DNA from 3 places in the Thermosipho japonicus genome. Region 2 is predicted to be linked to each of the others. Evidence: riboswitches for the same ligand, from Rfam matches in the RefSeq annotation. Region 2 holds a riboswitch; each other region holds the start of a gene.
What was found. Region 2 has a riboswitch for cobalamin ahead of HNP65_RS08785 (ABC transporter substrate-binding protein). Riboswitches for the same ligand answer to the same signal wherever they lie in the genome.

Region 1 (7,335 bases), on a different contig from region 2:
GTGAGTTATGATAATGATTTCGATAAGATTCCAAATGAAAACATTCACAATTTGGAAATCATAGCAAGATAGCATTATCACTTGCTTTTTTGGTATTATTGATGTAAAGATATCTAGAAGGAAAAGTGACAAATGGAAAAGGTTTTGATACTTAAACTTGTTCAATTAATTAAACGCAGAGAATTTTAAATAATAACTAATAACTTTCGAAGAGGTAAAAGAGTGATAGAGCTCTATGTGACAATTGAAAAAGACAAATATGGTTTTTACTCAGGAGAAGTTGTGAAAATCTCTGAATGCTATTTCCAAAGTAAAATCATCCAAAAATTAATAAATATAATATAAGTAGAAAAAGTATTGGAAAAGAACCTGTCGTTACTTTTTTAGAAGTCAGAAAATCGTTTTTGTGAGTTCAAAACTTTAAAAGAGTAACTGACATGAAGGTAAAAAAATGAAAACACTTGAGGATATAAAGAAAAATCTGAAAAAACAAATAAAGAATATCAAGCGAATTCAAGCCGAGATAATTGTCTCCTTCGGTTCTTAGTTCGATAGGTTTCATACTACCAAACCTTTCCTTATCACACAAAAAATCAGTTCAGTACTTTTCTATATTTATAATACATATCCTTGTGTAGCCAAGCTTCCCAGTATCTTTAGCCTTTTAAAAATAAATAAAATTTGTTTAAAACTCAACTTCAACACAACTTTTATATCTCAAAATTTTGAAAAATGTATTTTTTCATGATATAATATATACAAACGTATACTTGGAGGGGTTGGTATGACACTTGAGGAAAAACTAAGTATTCTTTCTGCTGCTGCAAAATACGATGTTTCATGCTCTTTTGGAGAGAGAAAAAAAGATTTTGTGTATTACAGCGTGGCAAGCGGTAGGTATGTTCCTATCTTAAAAATATTATTTTCAAATGCATGTATATACGATTGTGCATACTGTATAAACAGAAAATCAAATAATATAAAACGTGCAAGTTTTACAGTGGATGAAGTTGTGAAACTAACTGTGGATTTTTACAAAAGAAATTACATAGAAGGTCTTTTTTTAAGTTCGGCTATAATAAAGGATCCAAACTATACTATGGAGCAATTGGTAAACGTTGCAAAAAAGCTAAGAGAAGAAGAAAAATTTCCTGGCTACATTCACTTAAAAATAGTTCCAGGAGCAGATGAAATGTTAGTTGAAAAGGCTGGGATGTACGCAGACAGGGTAAGTATAAATGTAGAATTTTTAAAAAAAGATGCATTTTTTAATCTTGCACCTGAAAAAAAGCCAGAAGCAATACAAAAACCACTACAAACTTCCGCAATCAAATATCTTCAATACATTGAAGAAAAAAAGAAATATTCACATGTAAAGCCTTATTCTCCTTTGGGACAAACAACACAGATAATAGTTGGGGCAACTAACGAATCAGATAAAAAAATTATAGAGTTTTCAAGTAAACTCTATAAAATATATAAACTTAAAAGGGTGTATTATTCTGGATATATAGCCATAAACAAAGATAAAAGGCTTCCACAAAGGAGTGAAAATTCCTTAAGAGAGCACAGATTGTATCAAACAGATTTTCTCATAAGATTCTACAATTACTCTATAGAAGAAATTTTTGATAACTGTGAAAATCTGGATTTAAATATCGATCCAAAATCTTTGTGGGCTCTCAAACATCCAGAATTCTTTCCAATAGATATATTCAAAGCAACATTTGATGAATTAATAAGGATCCCCGGGATTGGCCTTAAATCTGCTCAAAAAATAATCATGCTAAGAAAACATGGAATACTTAACTTTGAAACTCTAAAAAAAGCAGGAATTTCTCTAAAAAAAGCAAAAAACTTCATCACTATTAAAGGAAAAAACTTTAAAGATTCAAAGACTTATATGCCTTTATTTGAATTTTCTCAAAATGGGTGGGACTTGTAAATGGTGGTATCATATGATGGAACCTTTAATGGACTGCTTAAACTAATTCAATTTTGCTATAAAAACAACATAATACCAGATTTTGTCTTAAAAAAAGAAAGGAAAAATTCAATTCTTATCGATCTTTCTGAAATAGAATTTACTAAAAAATTTATACATGACAATTCCGTTTTTTTACCATTTCTTTCTGAAATCAGAAATATTGAATCGCTAATTATAAAATATGTTATTACCAAAAATATCTTTTTAGAAAAAACACTTAGAAAAATTTCTAAAGATGTATTGAATGAATTTGAAAAAATTAAAAGAAAGCTTTACTTTTTAGAATACAATGGAGTATTTATATCTTCATTTTTCTCTAATTCTAATATAATAGATCTTTTATTCTTATACTTTCTTGAAAGACTCAAAAATGAAAAATTCATTATATACGATGAAAAAAGAAAGATTATTATTACATACAATAACAAAACAAAAAAAGTTTTAAAAGAAAATAAAGTAAATCTTTTTGTACAAAGCTACGATCCTGCTCTGCATCTTTGGAATATATACCAAAAAAGCATTACTATATAATTATTTTTTTCTTTTCATCTTATACATTAAATCATCTGCATCCCTAATAGCATTGTCTATATTATCATCTTCAATCTTTGAAATACCCCATGAAAATGTTGGTGAAAATTCAAAAGAATTTTTAAATTCTTCAAAAATTTTTTTAATCAAATCTTCTGCTATATTCTCATCTTTACTTTTCAAAACAATTAAAAATTCATCGCCTCCCATCCTAATGAGAAGATCTGAAGAGTTAATATTCGACTTAATTATACTTGAAAGTTTTTGCAATACCTTATCACCGACATCATGCCCCAGCGTGTCATTGATTTGCTTAAATTTATTTAGATCAACAAAAACTAGCACATCGCCTTTCTTCAAAAAATTACTATTTAAAACTCCTCTGTTATACGCCCCAGTTAATTTATCTATAATACTTTGTGCATATAATATATTTACCTCCGTAGATTTTTCTTTGTATTCAAAAAGAATATTTGACGCAAAACTTAAATAAATTGCAATTATTCCATACGGCGAAAAAAATCTTGTTGGAACTTTCAAAATCATAACTAAAGCATCATGAAATACAGCTATCGCAAAAAATGAAGAAAAAAGCATATCAAGAGGTATATATGCCCTAAAAGTTATATATACTATATACAATGCATCAATCATTAAAAGAGGAGATATGTATGTCGAAACAACTTTCAATTGGTATTCAGAAAGTGTTAGTAAAGGTAAGAATCCCGCTGTAAAATTCAAAAATGCTACAATCTTTCCCACTTTACCAACTTTTGAAAAGTTATAAGTTTCAAATCCAACAATTATTAATAAAAGCGAAAAATATGCAAATGATATAAATAATTTCCTCATAGGAAACCAAAAAGCTTCAAATGATACAAGATCAAAAACCCATATAGAGGCAAAAATACTTGAAAGTCCAAAATATATATATGCATTTTTTCTTGAAAGTGTCGTATTTTTTGAAAGCATTAAAAGCAATATCCCAAGTGTTAAAACTAGTCCTATAGATATATTTATTAAATTATCAGATAGAAATTTTAAACAGAAGTATTTTATCCTTTCTTTGCTATCTATCAAATAAAAACCATCAAGTCCAATTGAATAAACTCCACTGATTTCAACTTCCAAAGTTTTTATATTCTCTGGAATCTCAAACAACATCGGAATAAACCAAGAATGAGCATTCCTGTCATTAAATCCATATTTCCCTATCAATTTTCCTGAAGAATGTACTTTAATATATGAACATTCAACATATGGAAAATATATATATCTATACCCGCTTGGAATTTTAAATTCCAGATTAATAGTTTTCCTGGAATCTAAAACCATTGAAATAGGAAGCTTTATTCCATTCTCTGCTTTTTCTATCTTCACTCCTTTTGGATGCGAAAAATAATAAAAAAACATAGGAAATAATAAAAAAATTAAAAAAGCAATTAAAAAATATTTTAGATAAAATCTAAACATCTAAAACGCCTCCTACGTTTAATTTTAACATAAAAAAAACTAAAAATCCGACATAAAGATTCCAGATTTATACAATAATTTTTAATTTCAAGATTCTTCAAAAATTAATGCTTTTTAGCAAAGAACAAATCAAAAAAGCATATTTTACAAGATTCAACAATTTTACATTGTTTGACATAAAAAAAAAGATAGAATATAATTTTAATGTATCGGGGTGTAGCGCAGTTGGCTAGCGCGCTTGCATGGGGCGCAAGAGGTCGCTGGTTCAAGTCCAGTCACCCCGACCAAAAGGCCGGGTAATCCGGCCTTTTATAGTATATAATATAGAAAACCATCATAGGCTAAGGGAACACCGGTGAAAGGCCGGGGCTGCCCAGCAACCGTAACCGGGGACGAAATCCACAGAATGCCACTGGGAGCATTTCCTGGGAAGGCGTGGAGAGTAGGTTGATCCGGGAGCCGGGAGACCTGCCTATGATGAAAGTTACTTCCCGAATGCTAGGGCATTTCGGGGAAATTTTTGTTTTTATTAAGGTGAAAATATGAAAGGATGCTACTTACTATTAATCGAATTACCAATGGATATTGAAATTAAAAAATGGAATCTAAAAAAAGGTACTTACGTATATGTGGGCTCTGCTATGAACAACCTCGAAAAAAGAGTATCTAGACACCTGTCAAAATCTAAAAAGTTACACTGGCATATTGACTATCTTCTCGATAAATCAAGCGTAAAATCAGTTATAATGGTTTCTTCAAATACAAAATGCGAGGAAAAGATTTCACTCTACATGTCTCAATTTTTTACAGGTCCTAAAGGGTTTGGCAGTTCAGATTTAAAAGTACAGACTAATCTATATTATATAGATAATTTCGATAAATTTTCAAAAATAGTTTCAAACATACTCAAGGGGGAATTAAAATGAAAGAGGCGGGGTACCTTGAAGAAATTGCTAATAAACTTTTTAAAATTAAAAAGCAAACTCCATTGCCAATGTTCAAGGACAAAAGAGTTTATGTATTTGCAGCAGATCATGGAGTAGTACAAAACGGAGTTTCCGCATATCCTAAAAATGTCACCTATCAAATGGTTCTCAATTATTTTAAAGGTGGCGCAGGCATAAACGTCTTTGCAAGGCATATGGGTCTTAAATTTTTTGTGGTGGATAGTGGTGTAGATTATGATTTTGAAGATAATCCTTCATTGATAAAAATGAAAGTAGGACATGGTACAAAAGACTTTTCAAAGGGACCTTCAATGACAAGAGAAGAAGCAATTACATGTATTGACTATGGAATGAAAGTTGCAAAAAAAGCCATAAAACAAGGGGCTGATTTACTTGTAATAGGTGACAAAGGTATTGGTAATACAACAACAGCAACCGCAATATTTGCCGCATTTGGTTTTGATGTGGATAAAATAACTGATATTGGAACACCTATACCTCCTTCTTCCGTAATAAAGAAAAGAAATATTGTAAAAAAAGCTTTGAAAATAAATAGACCAAACCCAAATGATCCAATTGATGTCCTCTCAAAGGTTGGCGGATATTGCATAGGCCAAATGGCAGGTTTTATTTTAGGCGCTTTTCAAAACAAAGTTCCTGTGGTTATAGATGGATTTCCAACAACCGCTGGATTTTATCTAGCATACAAGATAAATGAAAGAGTTTTAGATTACGCCTTTTTCGGACATTTATCAAAAGTTAAAGGGCACAAAGTCATTTTAGATAGCCTAGGTGTAAGACCTATTTTAGATCTTGATATGAGACTTGGAGAAGGAACTGGCGCAGCTTTATCTGTTTATTTAATAGAAGCCGCTATAAAATATTTTAACTTTAAAAATGAAAAGGTGATATCATGATAACCCTTATAACTGGTGGTGTAAAATCTGGAAAAAGTAGTTTTGCTTTAAAATTATCTGAAAACTTTAAAAAAAAGGCATTCATTGCAACTGGTGTTGCTTTTGATGAAGAGATGAAAAAAAGAATAGAAAAACATAAACAAGAAAGAATAGGTTTTGACACCTTTGAAGAACCTGTAGAGATCTACAAAATCATTGAAAGTCTAAATCAAAAATATGAAGTTGCAATACTTGACTGTCTCACAACCTATCTTGGAAACCTATTTTACTATGAAAAAGATATAGAATACTATACAAAAAAACTCATTGATTCACTGCAAAGAGTCAATTACAACTTAATCATCGTCACAAACGAAGTAGGATGGGGAATAATACCTGAAAACAGTCTTTCAAGAAAATATGTAGACAGCTTGGGATTACTCAATAAAAAAGTTGCATCAATTTCAGATAATGTTTATTTAATGGTATCGGGAATAGGGGTGAAAATAAAATGAAAATAGGAACCACTTCATGGCTTATTCCAGGTGGATATCTTGAAAATGTTAAACTAGTTGCAGAAATAGTCGATTTTGTAGAACTTCTTGTTTTTTCATTTGACAAGGAAACAAGGCATATGCTAAAAAATGAACTTCCAGAACTTTATAAAATCTCAAAAAAATATGGGCTAAAATATACCGTACACCTTCCAACGGACTGTATAAACAACGTTGAAGATGCATTTAATTTTTTTGAAGAAAGTAACTTACCAATATTAAATTATGTTGCCCACCCAATAGATTGTATAGAACCTTTATTGAAAAAATCAGACAAAATTTCCGTAGAAAATCTAAAAAAGGACATTTTAATACACAATAGAACGGTATTTGATATAGGTCATCACATTTTAGGCATGAAAGTAACAAAAGAATTTTTCGAAAATACCGTAGAATTTCATTTAATGGGAGTAAAAGGAGATCAAGATCACCTAAAACTTGACAAAGAGACCCTTTTACTTTCAAAAGAATACATGAAATTAATGCCAAATCTTAAATATATATGTTTTGAAGTCTTCGATCTAAACGACTTTTTAGACTCCTACAAACTCTGGAGGGAAAATTTATGATAAAAAATTTTCTTCTTTCACTTTCCTTTATCTCAAGACTACCATTAAATATTAAAGTAAATGATTTTGATAGAAGGGTTAAAAAACTTCCAAGCTTTTTTCCACTCGTAGGTTACATAGTTGGTAGCATATATTATCTTGGAGCTTTATCAAATAACTTAGCGCTTAAAGTCTTTTTCCTTGTATTAGCTTTTTACTTTTTCGATCTTTTCCATTTCGATGGATTTTTAGACACACTTGATGGATTTTTAAATCAATCCAATAAGGAAAAAAGACTAGAAATTATGAGCAAAGGAGACGTTGGTCCATTTGCCGTTTTTTTTGGAACACTGTTTGTAGTCGTTTTCTGGAATCTTTATCTAAATGCAAAACCATTTC
Region 2 (7,335 bases):
TATATATTATAACATTAGGAGGGATATAGTGAAGGCAACAATTGTTTTAAATGGTAATATTGATGAAACATTAGTTTTAAACACAAACCATATAATAGCTGTTGATGGTGGAGCAAAGTTACTCAAAAAAAGAAATATATTGCCAGACATCGTAATAGGTGATCTTGACTCTATTGACAAAGAAACGATAGATTTTTTTAAAAAACAATCTGTGAAAATTATTGAATATCCCAGAGAAAAGGATGAAACAGATTGCGAACTTGCTATAAAATATGCTCTTGAAAACGGATTTAAAGAAATAGAAATAATAAATTTTCAAGGCGAAAGGATAGATATGATATTTGCACTCTATGGACTTTTAAAAAAATTTGATGCAAATATTTACTTAAATTCTGAAAAGTTAGAATCTGCAATTTTAAAAGAAAATAACAAGCTTGAAAAAGAAGTTAAAATAGGTGAAATATGGTCTTTTATTCCTTTGTGTAATGCAACTTTTATGATAGAAGGCTTTAAATACCCCTTCAATGGTAACATGAGTATAGAAAATCCAATAGGTGTAAGTAACGAAACAACGGATGAAAAAATAAAAATACATGTAGAAAAAGGAGAGGTGATTTATTTTAGATGGAAGAAAAAACCATTGTAATATTAGGAGTAACTGGCTCTATAGGAATGCAAACTCTTGAAGTAATTAAAAAACTCGATAACTTTAGAGTAAAAGGTATAGCTTTTGGAAAAAACATTACTGTTGCTGAAAAAATTATAAAAGACTTCAAAGTGGAATACTTTTACTCCCCTGTAAAATTTAATGTAAGCTCTATAAAAGATATGGTGGCAAAAATCCGCCCTGATGTTGTAGTTGCTGCAATACCTGGTTTTGATGGTGTTCTTGCAACAATTGATTCTATACCTTACACAAAAAGGCTTGCACTTGCTACAAAGGAAGCTTTAGTCTGTGCAGGTCCATTTGTAAAAAAAGCTTGCAAAGAAAATAACGTTGAATTAATACCAGTTGATAGCGAACATTCTGCAATTTTTCAGATTTTCGACGAAAATGTGGTAAAGATATTAATAACTGCATCTGGCGGTGCGGTAAGAGATAAAGAAAATATAGATGATTTATCAGTCGAAGATATATTAAATCACCCTGTTTGGAGTATGGGTAAAAAAATAACCGTAGATTCTTCAACAATGGTAAATAAAGCATTTGAAGTAATTGAAGCTTTCGAACTCTTTGAATTGGAAAATATTGAAGTAAAAATACATCCTACCGGAACAGTTCATGGAGCTGTATTTTTAAAAGATGGAACTGTAAAGATTCATTTTGGATTCCCAGATATGAAAATACCAATTTCTTATTCACTAAGTTATCCGAAGAGATTATACGAAAATAAAAATTGGCCAAATTTTGAAAATAAGAACTTTATATTTGAAGATGTAAATCCATCAAAATACCCGGCATTTTTCTACGGAAAAAGTATAATTAAGGATCTTGCAAAAAGAATAGCCTTCAATGCAGCTGATGAAATTGCTGTAGAAAAATTCCTAAATGGACAAATAAAATTTTCAAAAATAGCTGATATAGTTATAAACACATGCGAAAAAATAGATGGAAATATAAATGATTTTAAAGAAATCTTTGAAATAGACAAAATTGCAAGACAAATTGCAAAAGAACAATATTAGTGTTATAATCTATTTGCAGGCAACTTAATATTTTACCTTTCAAATAAGGGAAGCCGGTGAAAGTCCGGCACGGGGACGCCACCGTAACCGGGGACGAAATCCACAAAATGCCACTGGGATATTTCCTGGGAAGGCGTGGAGAGTAGGATGATCCGGAAGTCGGGATACCTTATTTGAAAGGAAAGCAATCCACCTTTGCGGTCCCTAAGGGTGGGCGTTTTTCTTTAAAATATTATATAGGAGGGATAAAGGATGAAAAGATGGGTTATTTTCTTAAGTGTCTTGTTAACTACATTTATATTTGCACTCTCTATTGTTGATGATGCTGGAAGATTGGTAAGCTTTGATAAAATACCTGAAAGAATAGTTTCTGCTGCTCCAAGCTCCACCAAATTTCTTGTAAAACTTGGTCTTGGAGAGAATATAGTTGGTGTTACAGATTGGGATTCTTTTAATGCTGAAAAAATTGGAAATATGGTGCCACTAAATATAGAAAAAATTATTTCATTAAATCCTGACATTGTAATTACTTTCGGTGGTTTTCAACTTCCAGAAGTGCAAAAGTTAGAAAAATTCGGTATTAAGGCACTTGTTTTAAATCCCACAACATTAAATGATGTTGCAAGAGATGTAATGCTTCTTGGAAATGTATTTGGTAAAGAACAAATAGCATCTGAATTGGCAAATAAAATAAAACAAACAATTTCAGAATATGGCGCAAAAAGCTCAAAAGTACCTCTTGAAAAAAGGCCAAGAGTCTTTTTCACTATAACAGTTCCAAATAATGAAACAAAAGACCTTTGGACTGCAGGAACTGGCTCTTATGTAAATGAATTAATTACATACGCAGGTGGAGTAAATATTTGTGCTCCTTATTCTGGTAATAATGGATGGTTCTCTGTAAATTGGGAATTTTTAACATACAATGATCCCGACATAATAATTGTTGCATCATACATTAGTCCAGATGAAACCATAAAACAAATAAAATCACATGAAATATTTAAAAATCTTAAAGCAGTTAAAAACGACAAAGTATTTGTTATTGATGGTAACGACATAAGCTCAATATCTCCAGATATAGTCAAATACCTTGAAATTTTTTATAATTTCTTTTACGGAGGAAAATAATGACTAAAATAAACATTTATAAGGCTGGAAGGATCATCCTTCCAGTCTTGTTCTTCTTAGTAATTCTTATAAACCTTTCTATAGGAACTGTGAAAATCCCAATTTCTCAAATTTTTAATCCTGAAAATGAGCAAATAAAATTCCTCATATGGAATGTCAGATTTCCAAGAATATTAATGAGCCTTATAGCTGGTTCAGGTCTTGCACTTGTTGGGAATATCTACCAAACTATTATGAAAAATCCACTTGTTGACCCATATCTAATTGGTACATCTTCAGGAGCTGGTTTTGGTGCTGTTTTAGCACTCTATGTTGCTGTGTCACTAAACAGAACTGTCAGTGTTAACGTATTTTCTTTTGCATTTTCATTACTTGCTTCACTATTAACAATTATTCTTGCAAAAAGAAAGAGAATAATTCCTATCACACACCTTATTCTTTCAGGTGTATTAATTAGTACTATATTTTCATCCGCAACAATCTTGCTAATAAATCTCTCACGTAAAACTTTAACTAGCGCATATGTTTGGCTTTTTGGAAGCCTTTCGGGTACGACAATGAATGATTTAATAATTCCAGCAATATCGGTAATTGTATTGTTTTCTATTGCATTAATAAAAAACAGAGAACTCGATGCAATTGCTTTAGGCGAAGAGGAAGCTAAAATTCTTGGTGTTGAAGTTGAAAAAATAAAGTGGTTTTTTTATTTAGCTGGTTCTTTTGTAATCTCTGTGATTGTCTCAAAAACTGGAATAATTGGCTTTGTGGGATTAATAATTCCTCATGCAGCAAGAATTCTCACGGGGTCAAAACATAAATATAGTCTCATTGGCAGTGTCCTACTTGGCGGAATTTTTCTCTCCTTCTCTGATACCATATCTAGAACTATAGCTTCTCCCATTGAAGTTCCAATAGGTGTTGTTACTTCGTTTATTGGTGCACCATTAATGTTCATCCTTCTTAAAAAACAAAAATAATAGTATAATATCTTTGAAGAGGTGAAAAAATGAAAATTCTTACAAAGGATTCTCTTGAAAAATTAGAGAAGATTAAGTTATTTGTTCTTGACATTGATGGTACTTTTTCCTTAAGTGGAAAACTGTTTCCTGGTTCAATTGAATTTGCAAATACCGTTTTCAAAGCAAACAAAAAATTTGTTTTCTTGACAAATAACTCAAACAAATCAATTGATGATTATCTATTAGAATTTAAAAATGCGGGACTTTCAATAAATGCCGAACAAATTTTTACTGCTGGAATTGAAACTGCAGAATATTTGCTAGAAAAATTTGGTCCTAAAAAGATATATCTTGTTGGAAACAAAGCAATAAAACAGGTATTTGAAAATATTGGTCATAAAGTAGTAGATAGTGAAGAACCTGATATTGTTGTTGTTACATTTGATACTACTTTAAACTATGAAAAACTTGCAAAGGCTTGTAGTTATGTTTCAAAAGGAAAATTATTTGTTTTAACAAACCCTGACCTAAATTGTCCCTCAAAAGATGGACCTATTCCTGATACAGGGGCAATTGCAAGTATAATCACTAAGGCCTCCGGGAAAGAACCCGATATAATATTTGGAAAACCAGATCCGTTAATCCTTGAAATGATAATGCAAAAAAATAATGTAAAAAAAGAAGAAACATGTGTAATTGGTGATAGGCTCTATACAGATATTCTTCTTGGCAAAAGAGCTGGTGTATTGACCATTTTAGTCTTAACAGGTGAAGCAAAAGAAAGTGATATAAAAAACATAAAACCTGATATAATTGCTCAAGAAATAGGTGAGATTTCAAAATATATTTAGGTGATAAATAATGATAAAGTACAATCTTAGAGGAAAAAGAATAGAAAAACTAGTTGAGCTTGCACAAAGTGGATTAAAAGAAGCACTAGAACTCATAATTGAAAAGTATTATCCAATGGTCATTAAAATTTCATCAAAATATTATGCGCCATGGGCTGAATTTGAAGATATAGTCCAAAATGGACTTATTGGGTTAATTAAGGCTGTATTTTATTTTGATAGCGAAAGAAGCTCTTTTAACTCATTTGCATGGAAAAGTATAGAAGGGGAGGTTCAAACATTTATTACTTATTTAAATAGAAAGAAAAATAAGATACTCTCAGATTCATCGAGTATAGATGTTTTTGATGAAGAAGAAGGCGGGGAACAAGCCGATTACTCACTCCAAGACAAATCAACAAATATCCCCAAAAAAATATTCATTGATATAATTAAGGAAATAATTGTCAAGCATTTAAAGGACGTGGAAATAGATATTTTTGAAATGTGGCTAGATGGTTATTCATATGCTGAAATTCAGGAGGAATTAAATGTAAACTTTAAAAAGGTGGACAATACAATACAAAAGGCAAAAAGGATTGGGAGAACAAAAATTGATAGGTTTATAATAGAACAAGTATTTAATAATTAATCTGGTGGAGGCGGCGGGAATCGAACCCGCGTCCGAAGACAAAATCCCCCAAGCTTCTCCGAGCGCAGTCCGTGTTTTAAACTTCGGATTTGGAACGCCCACGGACAGGCTTTCCAAACCCTAGCCTTTCTAAGATTTCGCGACTTTGGACGAAAGGCAAATCCAAAGTCGCTAGACCGGTTATGTCACGCCCTAGCCAGAGCCCCGGTCAAACCCTGGTAGGACGGCAGCTTTTTAAATTAAGCTGCTAATGCTAATTCTTCGTTGGCACTTATCTTTTTCCCGAGTTTTTTTTACGAGGAACCCGGAAACCTCGGCTCGCTTCTTGGGGGATTTCATCTCCGTCGAAACCAGTTCGCCCCCGTATATATTTGACTTGTTTTAAAAGACCAAAGTTCAAAAAAAGGTCCCGCATTCGGGACCTGGTGCCGAGGGCGGGACTTGAACCCGCACGAGCGTTGATGCCCACATGGCCCTCAACCATGCGTGTCTGCCAATTCCACCACCTCGGCTCGCGTAATTTATTATACCACAATTATAAATTTGGTCAAGTACTTTTTATTGAATTTATCTTTCTATTTATATTTGCCATCTCAAGTGCAACCATAGCAGCTTCAAAACCTTTATTGCCCATCTTTGCACCTGCACGATTAATAGCTTGTTCTAAAGTGTCTGCAGTAACAACACCAAATGAAATCGGAACTTTCCCTTCTAAATTTAATTGCATAACAGCTTTTGATATCTCATTTGAAATAACTTCAAAATGATATGTCTCACCTCTTATAATCGCGCCAAGTGCAATAAGAGCATCATAGTCTAAATCTACAAGTTTTTTTAATACAAATCCAATTTCCATACTTCCTGGTACCTTTATTATTTCAGTATTTTTAACCCCATGTCTTTTAAGACAATCAATTGCTCCATCTAGCAACATTTCAGTAATTTGACTATTAAATCTTGAAACAATTATACCTATTTTTAAATCCTCACAATTTCGGTATTGGCCTTCTAAAATCACTATTCCACTCCTTCCAATTTTAAATTATGTTTCATCTTTTTTGCCTTTGTAAAAAGATATTTTTTGTTATACTTATTAACCCTTCCATAAATATTAACTACTTCTTTAATCTTTATCCCATATTTTTTCAATTCTTCATATTTTTTCGGATTGTTAGTTAAAATCTTTACTTTATCAATTTTCAAAGCTTTAAGTATTAAGTATGCTGCAAAATAATCCCTTTCATCATCTTTAAACCCCAGCTTTAAATTTGCTTCTACTGTATCATATCCTTCATCCTGTAATTTATAAGCTCTTACCTTGTTATTTAAACCTATGCCTCTTCCTTCTTGGCGAAGATAAACTAACACACCACCTTTTCTAGAAATGATTTTCAATGAATTTTCTAGCTGATCCCCACAATCACAACGAAGTGAATGAAAAATATCACCAGTTACACATTCAGAATGAATTCTTAAATAAGGAATAGATTCTTTAAATGGCTTTTTTACAATTGCAATATGTTCTCGAAAATCGTACGGATTCTTAAAAGTATAAATTTTAAAATCTTCATCAATTGCCGTTGGAAGTTTAACTGATGTATCAATAGAAAATCTCTTTTTTACATACTCCTTGTACAAATCTTCTATGTCAATTATTTCCAATTTGTGCTTTTTTGAAAGCTCCAAAATATAATCAAAATCATGGGAATCACCACTACTATTTAAGATCTCAATAATTACACCATAAGGTTTATAACCAAGATGCTCAGAAAAAAACACTGAAGCTTCCGTGTGCCCCCATCGCCCTTCCTTTGCCCCTAACACATTTACGTGTCCTGGATAAACAAAATCCTTAATACTTAGCCCTTCTGAAATTTTTTGTATAGTGCTGCACCTTTCACTAATAGATATTCCTGTACCTTCCCCATAGTCTACCGTAATAAAAAAATTTGTTTTGGAACCATTAGAAGGTAATTTAAAAAAACCTCTATCTAATAGATCATATTCATGAGCACTAACACATAAAAGTCCTTTGCCTTTTTCAATAATAAAGTTTAAAATCTTTTCATCACAAATT
Region 3 (7,335 bases), on a different contig from region 2:
TTGCAATGGAAGTTGCAATGATTTGGCCAGCAATATTCCCATCTCACGTTGATGCAGGAAACGATCCATGGTTTGAAGACCATCCAATGCACAAGGTATTCTATGAACAAAACAAATATGCAAAACCTGTTCCATCTATTCCTGCATGGCCAAAAGTTCAGGCAGTATTAACCGAAGCAATTGAAAAAATAATACTTCAAGATGCAGATATTGATACCACGCTCTTTGAGTACAACATGAAAATTCAAAAGATTTTAGACGGAGAAGAATAAAAATTTCCCCTGCCCAAAAGGCAGGGGATTTTTGGGGTGGTTATTTTGAAGAGAAAAACACGGTACAATATTGAAACGCTTTTGCTTCTGCTACCTTTTTTGATACTATTTGCAGTTTTTGGGGTTTTTCCTATTGCCTATTCATTCTTTATGAGTTTTACAAATTACTCAGCATTGAGTCCTAATTTTAACTTTGTTGGATTGAAAAATTATGTCCGTATGTTTCACGATGAAGTGTTTTTAATAGCACTTAAAAATACGGTTATCTTTGTTGTTGGAACTATTCCCTTTACAACGGTGATTTCTCTATTGCTTGCCGTTTTAATAAACAGTAAATTTCTACCATTAAAGGATTTATTTAAAGCTGGCTTTTTTCTTCCAACAGTTGTTTCTATGGTGGTTATTTCAACCACATGGATGTATCTTTACAGTGCAGATGGATTTTTCAATAAAATGTTGGAGTTTTTTGGGATGAATCCCATTCCTACTAGCTGGCTTGCACATACAAAAACTGCACTTTTGTCCATAATGATAATGGACGTATGGGCAGCTATTGGTTATTATACCATACTCTTTCTTGCAGGACTTCAGAGTATACCGCAGCAATTATATGAAGCTGCAGCAATAGATGGTGCAAGTAAATCAAAGATCTTTTTTAAAATAACACTACCACTTTTAAAGCCAACTTTATATTTTGTAATTGCGTTAAACACTATAAGGTCATTTCAAATATTCTCAGAAATCTTTACCATGACAGGTGGAGGACCTATGAATTCAACTCAAACTATTGTGCATTACTTATACATAGTTGGTTTTAGAAACTTTGAAATGGGGTATGCATCTGCTATTGCATACGTTCTTGTGCTAATTATTTTCCTTGTAACACTGGTACAAGGAAAATTGCTTAGGAGTGAAAGTATATGAAGAAGGCGATTTTGCTAACAATAATGTTTGTTTTGCTTATAATCTCTCTTTTTCCTATGTTTTCCATGTTTTATACGGCAGTTATTCCAAGTGGTAACCTTACTAGGGTTATTAAAGAAAGGTATATAAATGACTTTGAAATCAAATATATGAGCTATTTGAGACGTAAAGTAAAATCAAAAGGAAAAATTTCAATTGTAAATGAATCTCCACAAAGTACTAGATCAATTCTGGTAAGTGGTACAGTGGAGCTTCTTGTTGATAAATTAGATTTACGTGTTGCAAAGTATATAGAATTCTGGGTAAAAGGTGAAGGAGATTTTTCAGTTGAAATAAGGGATGCTTTTTCAAAGAGCGTTTCAAAAAATTTTAAGGCAACTGGCGGGTGGAAAAAATATGTTATTGATTATAAAGACCTGAAGGGAATAAATCTAAAGTATGTATCAAAGTTGATTTTTAATTTTGATGGCCAGTATTACCTTGACGATGTAAAGGTAAAATACAAATTTCCAACATTGCTTAACTTTATCAATGTGTTAAAAGAAGATATGTTTTCAAGGTATATTCTTAACAGTTTAATAGTTTCTACGATAGTGGTTATCGGAAATATCATATTTTCTACTATGGTTGCATATGCATTTGCAAGAAGAAAGTTCTTTGGAAAAAATGTTCTTTTTTCAATAGTTCTTGCAACGATGATGATACCACCTCAAGTTACGATTATTCCAATATTTATCATAATGAAAAATATAGGTTGGATCGATACATATTTTGCTCTAACGGTTCCCATGCTTGTAACACCGTTTAGTATATTTTTGTTAAAGCAGTATATAGAACAACTTCCTATAGAATTGGAGCAGGCAGCTTATGTTGATGGTGCAAATACATTCCAGATTCTTTTTAAAATAATTTTCCCGCTTTCAAAACCAGCAATAGCGGTAATGGCTATAAATACATTTATTGCAACGTGGAATGACCTTTTCTATCCACTTGTTATGACAAACTCAAGGGAAATGAGAACGGTACAGGTTGGACTTGCCCTGTATCAGAAACTAAATCAGATAGATTGGCCAAGACTGATGGCAGCATCGTCTATAATAGGTTTACCGGTTATAATAATCTTTCTGGCATTCCAAAAACATATAATTTCGGGAATTACAAAGGGGGCTTTAAAAGGATGAACTATACATATTCTGAAATCAAACGTATTCCAGAACTTTTAAAAAGAATCGAAAACTACTCTTTAGAATTTAAAAGAGATAAAAAATATGTTTTTGTTGGTTGTGGTTCTTCATTTAACCTTTCTTTGACTGCATCTTTAATTCTTGAAAAATTTGGGGTCAAATCCAAAGTTTTAACCGGTGGAAAGGTTATTACTTTTAACTATGTTCCAGATGTTGATGTAGGTATATTTATTTCTCGTACTGGAGAATCAACTGAAACTGTAAAAGCAGCGGAGATCTTCAAGAAAAAGGGAGTTTATACAATTGGTATAACATGCGAAAAAGAAACAACTCTTGAAAAGGTTTGTGATGAAACGTTTGTGTTTGACTTCTTACACGAAGAAAGCATAGTTATGACAGGTTCTTTTGTTGCAATTTTGCATTTTTTAGTAAAAAGGTATAGTATTGTTGAAAAAGCAAGTAAAATACTAGAGGAATCTGAGAAATTTATAGAAAATCTTGACTTAAAAAAATATAATCACTTTATCTTTTTGGGATTTGATGAGGAATATGGTATTTCAAAAGAAGGTGCATTAAAGATGCAAGAAATGGCAAGGCAATTTGTAGAATTCCATGAGCCACTTGAGTATAGACATGGACCTGTTTCAAGAATTTCTGAGCATTCTCTTGTGGTTATAAATTCAAAAGATACAGAAAATGAGTATATGCTAAAGAAAGATCTCGAAAAATATACAAAAGTAATACTTCTAGGTAGAAATGGTGATATTGATATAGGATATGATAATGGACTTGAAACACCTTTAAAAATGATATTTTCTCAAATACTTTCATTTAAAAGGGCTATAGTTGAAGGTTTAAACCCTGATAAACCTGAAAAACTTTCAAAGAGTGTGATAATCTGAAGGTGAAAAAATGATAATAGATGATGTTCTTATTGTGGATCCTATTGATGGGGAGTATACAGGAAGTATTGAGTTTGAAGATAAAATATTGAGTATAAGAAAATATGATTGTACACCCAAATACCTTTTAATGCCCGGATTTGCTGATACACATACACACGGATACATGGGAATAGATTGTATGCAGAGTACAAAAGAAGAATTTAAGCAATGGGCAGATCTTGTTGAAAAAGAAGGCGTTACTTATCTTTTTCCAACAACAGTTTCTGCTGATTTTAAAATGTTAGAAGAGATTGTTAAAAAATTTTCTCCAGCTGAACATTCTTCACTATTTTTTTTGCATCTTGAAGGACCTTTTATAAATAAGGAAAGGGCTGGGGCTCAAAATAAAGAGTATATCACTGATTTTAATGGAAAAATTGTAGATCTTGAAAAAGTAAAAATTATGACAGTTGCACCGGAAATTAAAGGTTCTTTTGAACTTTTAAAAATACTAAAAGAAAATAAAGTAACAGCATCAATAGGACATTCAAATGCAACATTTGATATTTTCAAAAAAGCGTATGATTCTGGAGTAAATAGAATAACACATTTTCCAAACGCTTTGCCACAACTTCACCATAGAGAAATAGGAGTGGTTGGAGGAGCATTACTTTATGATGTGTTTGTTGAGGTTATTCCGGATTTAATACATCTTTCTCCAGATTTTTTAAGGTTTGTATATAAATTGCTTGGACCTGATAGGATAATTCTTGTAACAGATAGTATTTCTGCAACAGGTTTAAAGGATGGAATATATGATCTTGGTGGGTTATTGGTTAAAGTCAAGGATGGTATAGCAAGGCTTGAAAATGGTACGCTTGCTGGTAGTACTTTAAAATTTAGTGATGGGTTGAGAAAATTTAAAAAAGTTACTAATTGCTCATTAAAGGATTTATCAAAAGTATCTTCTTATAACGCTCTAAAGAGCGTAGGTATAGATGGCGGAAGAATAAAAGAAGGATATCCTGCAAAATTTGTGCTTTTAAATCAAGATTTGCAGATAATCAAAGTTTATAACTAAAAGTCTAAGTTGATAAAGGTGAAAATTGGTGGTATAATGCATACAGAAAATTGAATATGATGTTAACACCTTGGGTACCAAGCAGTTTAAAAGGGAACGCCGGTGGAAGTCCGGGGCTGCCCAGCAACCGTAACCGGGGACGAAATCCACAGAATGCCACTGGGAGTATTTCCTGGGAAGGCGTGGAGAGTAGGTTGATCCGGAAGCCGGGAGACCTGCCTAAGGTGTAGCAATTCCACAAAAGCTAGGGGCTTTTTGTGGAAATTTTTGTTTAGATATATTCAAAAGGGGGGATTTTGTGGATTTAAAACAAAAGGTTATTGATAGGCTAAATAATTTAACTAAACCGGTTAGAAGTCTTGGATATCTAGAAGACATTGCACTAAAGATGGCACTTATTCAGAACAAAGAAATTCCAGAATTGTTTAGTGACAAGAGAGTATATGTATTTGCATCAGATCACGGTGTCGTTGAAAATGGAGTTTCTGCATATCCAAAGGATGTTACTTATCAAATGGTTTTCAATTTTTTAAACGGTGGAGCCGCAATAAATGTCTTTTCAAGACATGTTGGTGCAAAGGTTTATGTAGTTGATGCAGGAGTTGATTATGATTTTCAAGATAATCCTTCCTTGATAAAAATGAAGGTAGGTTATGGTACAAAAGATTTTACGAAAGGCCCTGCAATGAGCAGAGATGAAGCGGAAAAGTGCATTGAATTTGGTAAAAAAATAGCGAAAGACGCAATAAAAGAAGGAGCAGATCTTCTTGCTGTGGGGGATATGGGAATAGGAAATACTACAACTGCTTCTACGATTGCTGTTGCGTTTGGATACAACATCGACGATATTATTGATATTGGAACACCACTTGATAGTGAAGGAATTAAAAGAAAAAGAGAAGCAATATTAAGAGCGATTGAAGTTAACAGGCCTGATCCCGATGACCCAATAGATGTTCTTTCAAAGGTCGGAGGATACTGCATAGGTGAAATGGCTGGGTTTATCCTTGAAGCTGCACATTCTAAAGTTCCTGTCGTAATTGATGGTTTTCCTACCACTTCAGCATTTTTAATTTCCTACTATCTTGACAAAGATGTTATCAATTACGTATTTAGTGGACACAAATCTTATGTAAAAGGCCATAAAGTTATATTGGATTCTTTAAATCTGCGTCCTATTCTCGATCTTGATATGAGACTTGGTGAGGGAACAGGAGCAGTTCTTTCAATGCCTATTATAGAGGCAGCTGTAAAAATGATAAGAGAAATGGCCACTTTTGATTCGGCAAATGTTTCAAAAGGAATTGACCAGAGTTTGGAGGATGTAAAATGAAAGGTATATTATTAGTCGCTCATGGTAGTAGAGTTCAAGAAACAAAAGAGATTGCATACAGATATTTTGAAGACTTACGGAAAAAGTATAAAAATTGTAAATTAGGTTTTATGGAATTTAACGAGCCAAGTATTGAAAATGCTGTAAAGGAATTTTTGAAAGAAAAGGTAGAAGAAATAGTTGTTCTTCCGCTTTTCTTATTTGAAGGAATACATATAAAAAAAGATATCCCAGAAATTTTAGAAAAATATCCAATAAAGTTCAAGATATTGAAACCTATATTATACGATAAAAGGGTTTCAGGTATTCTTTTTGAAAGGATTGAAAAAGGTGAAATATACTGATCCACTTGAAATAGAGAAAAAGAGTTTTTTAATTATAAGAAAAAATTTGAAAAAAGAACATAAACAAGGTTACTTGGATATTGTAACAAGAGTGATCCATGCAACTGCCGATTTTGAATTTGAAGAACTCTTAAGATTTAAAAATGATCCTATATCAGTTTTTAAAGAAACTGTGAAAAACGGTGCCAACATAGTAGTTGATACAAAGATGATTAAGGCTGGGATCAGTAAAAAATTCTTGGAAAAGTATAACGTAAAAGTAAAATGCTACATAGATGATGTGGATGTAATAAATCAAGCAAAAATTTCCAATTGTACACGCTCTATTGTTGCAATGAGAAAGGCAATTGAGGAGAAAAATAATGATATTTTTGTAATTGGAAACGCACCAACTGCATTATTTACTCTTTGCTCATATATTGAAAATTCCTCATTTTTTCCAAAACTAGTTATAGGTGTTCCTGTAGGTTTTGTTGGAGCTCAAGAATCGAAAGAAGTTTTAAATTTGCTTGATGTACCATCTATTACTACAAAAGGTAGAAAGGGCGGAAGTACAGTAGCAGTTGCAATTGTTAATGCGCTTTTTAGACTGTTGGAGGAGTAGGATGAAAAAGGAATTAAGGTATGGCTACACGACTGGTTCTTGCGCAACTGCAGCAGCAAAAGCAGCAACTTACATGCTCTTTTACGATGAAGTTTTAAAGAGCGTAAAAATAGATCTTCCAATTGGAAAAGAGATAGAACTTGATATTTTTTACATAGAAAGAAAAGAAGGCGAAGTTATTTGTGGGGTAAGAAAAGATGCAGGTGATGATCCAGACGTTACCCACAACATGATAATCTATGCAAAAGCAGAAAAATCGAAAGAGTTTTTAATAACCGGGGGAGAGGGGATAGGGATAGTTACAAAGAAAGGTCTTCCACTGCAAGTAGGAGATTATGCAATAAATCCTGTTCCAAGAAAGATGATAGAAAGTGAAGTAAAAAAGGTTTTACCTTGGGGAAAAAATGTAAAAATTACAATTTTTGCACCAGAAGGAAAGTACATTGCTAAAAGAACGCTTAATCCAAAACTTGGAATAATTGGAGGTATTTCAATACTTGGTACTACTGGAATAGTAGAACCATTATCAGATGAGGCGTATAAGAAAACGATAGATCTTGAAATTTCAATGGCAAGCAGCGAAAGTAATGAAATTTGTCTTGTATTTGGAAATTATGGAAAAAATTTTACAAATCTTTCTTCTAAGATGCCGCTTGTTACTATGGGAAATTATGTTGGGTTTGCTCTTGAATCTGCATGTAGAAATAAA

Region 1: another riboswitch for cobalamin. It lies ahead of HNP65_RS09125 (GIY-YIG nuclease family protein); the one in region 2 lies ahead of HNP65_RS08785 (ABC transporter substrate-binding protein).
Region 3: another riboswitch for cobalamin. It lies ahead of cobT (nicotinate-nucleotide--dimethylbenzimidazole phosphoribosyltransferase); the one in region 2 lies ahead of HNP65_RS08785 (ABC transporter substrate-binding protein).

The regions. Positions count from the first base shown of each region.
Region 1 is NZ_JACHEX010000006.1:35,812-43,146, reverse strand. Features, by position in the region: gene HNP65_RS09930 (hypothetical protein) at 223-345, shown strand; gene HNP65_RS09145 (putative DNA modification/repair radical SAM protein) at 785-1,945, shown strand; gene HNP65_RS09140 (DUF4130 domain-containing protein) at 1,946-2,518, shown strand; gene HNP65_RS09135 (GGDEF domain-containing protein) at 2,519-3,991, opposite strand; tRNA gene HNP65_RS09130 (tRNA-Pro) at 4,202-4,278, shown strand; cobalamin riboswitch at 4,313-4,481, shown strand; gene HNP65_RS09125 (GIY-YIG nuclease family protein) at 4,534-4,917, shown strand; gene cobT (nicotinate-nucleotide--dimethylbenzimidazole phosphoribosyltransferase) at 4,914-5,855, shown strand; gene cobU (bifunctional adenosylcobinamide kinase/adenosylcobinamide-phosphate guanylyltransferase) at 5,852-6,349, shown strand; gene cbiR (cobamide remodeling phosphodiesterase CbiR) at 6,346-6,957, shown strand; gene HNP65_RS09105 (adenosylcobinamide-GDP ribazoletransferase) at 6,954-7,335, shown strand, end outside.
Region 2 is NZ_JACHEX010000005.1:156,701-164,035, forward strand. Features, by position in the region: gene HNP65_RS08775 (thiamine diphosphokinase) at 29-646, shown strand; gene HNP65_RS08780 (1-deoxy-D-xylulose-5-phosphate reductoisomerase) at 625-1,686, shown strand; cobalamin riboswitch at 1,692-1,876, shown strand; gene HNP65_RS08785 (ABC transporter substrate-binding protein) at 1,939-2,817, shown strand; gene HNP65_RS08790 (FecCD family ABC transporter permease) at 2,817-3,794, shown strand; gene HNP65_RS08795 (HAD-IIA family hydrolase) at 3,824-4,627, shown strand; gene HNP65_RS08800 (sigma-70 family RNA polymerase sigma factor) at 4,638-5,258, shown strand; RNA gene ssrA (transfer-messenger RNA) at 5,261-5,621, opposite strand; tRNA gene HNP65_RS08810 (tRNA-Leu) at 5,682-5,770, opposite strand; gene ribH (6,7-dimethyl-8-ribityllumazine synthase) at 5,806-6,279, opposite strand; gene HNP65_RS08820 (bifunctional 3,4-dihydroxy-2-butanone-4-phosphate synthase/GTP cyclohydrolase II) at 6,276-7,335, opposite strand, start outside.
Region 3 is NZ_JACHEX010000007.1:10,089-17,423, forward strand. Features, by position in the region: gene HNP65_RS09235 (extracellular solute-binding protein) at 1-272, shown strand, start outside; gene HNP65_RS09240 (ABC transporter permease subunit) at 309-1,196, shown strand; gene HNP65_RS09245 (carbohydrate ABC transporter permease) at 1,193-2,377, shown strand; gene HNP65_RS09250 (SIS domain-containing protein) at 2,374-3,282, shown strand; gene nagA (N-acetylglucosamine-6-phosphate deacetylase) at 3,293-4,345, shown strand; cobalamin riboswitch at 4,401-4,582, shown strand; gene cobT (nicotinate-nucleotide--dimethylbenzimidazole phosphoribosyltransferase) at 4,644-5,678, shown strand; gene HNP65_RS09265 (sirohydrochlorin chelatase) at 5,675-6,022, shown strand; gene HNP65_RS09270 (precorrin-8X methylmutase) at 6,009-6,626, shown strand; gene cbiD (cobalt-precorrin-5B (C(1))-methyltransferase CbiD) at 6,628-7,335, shown strand, end outside.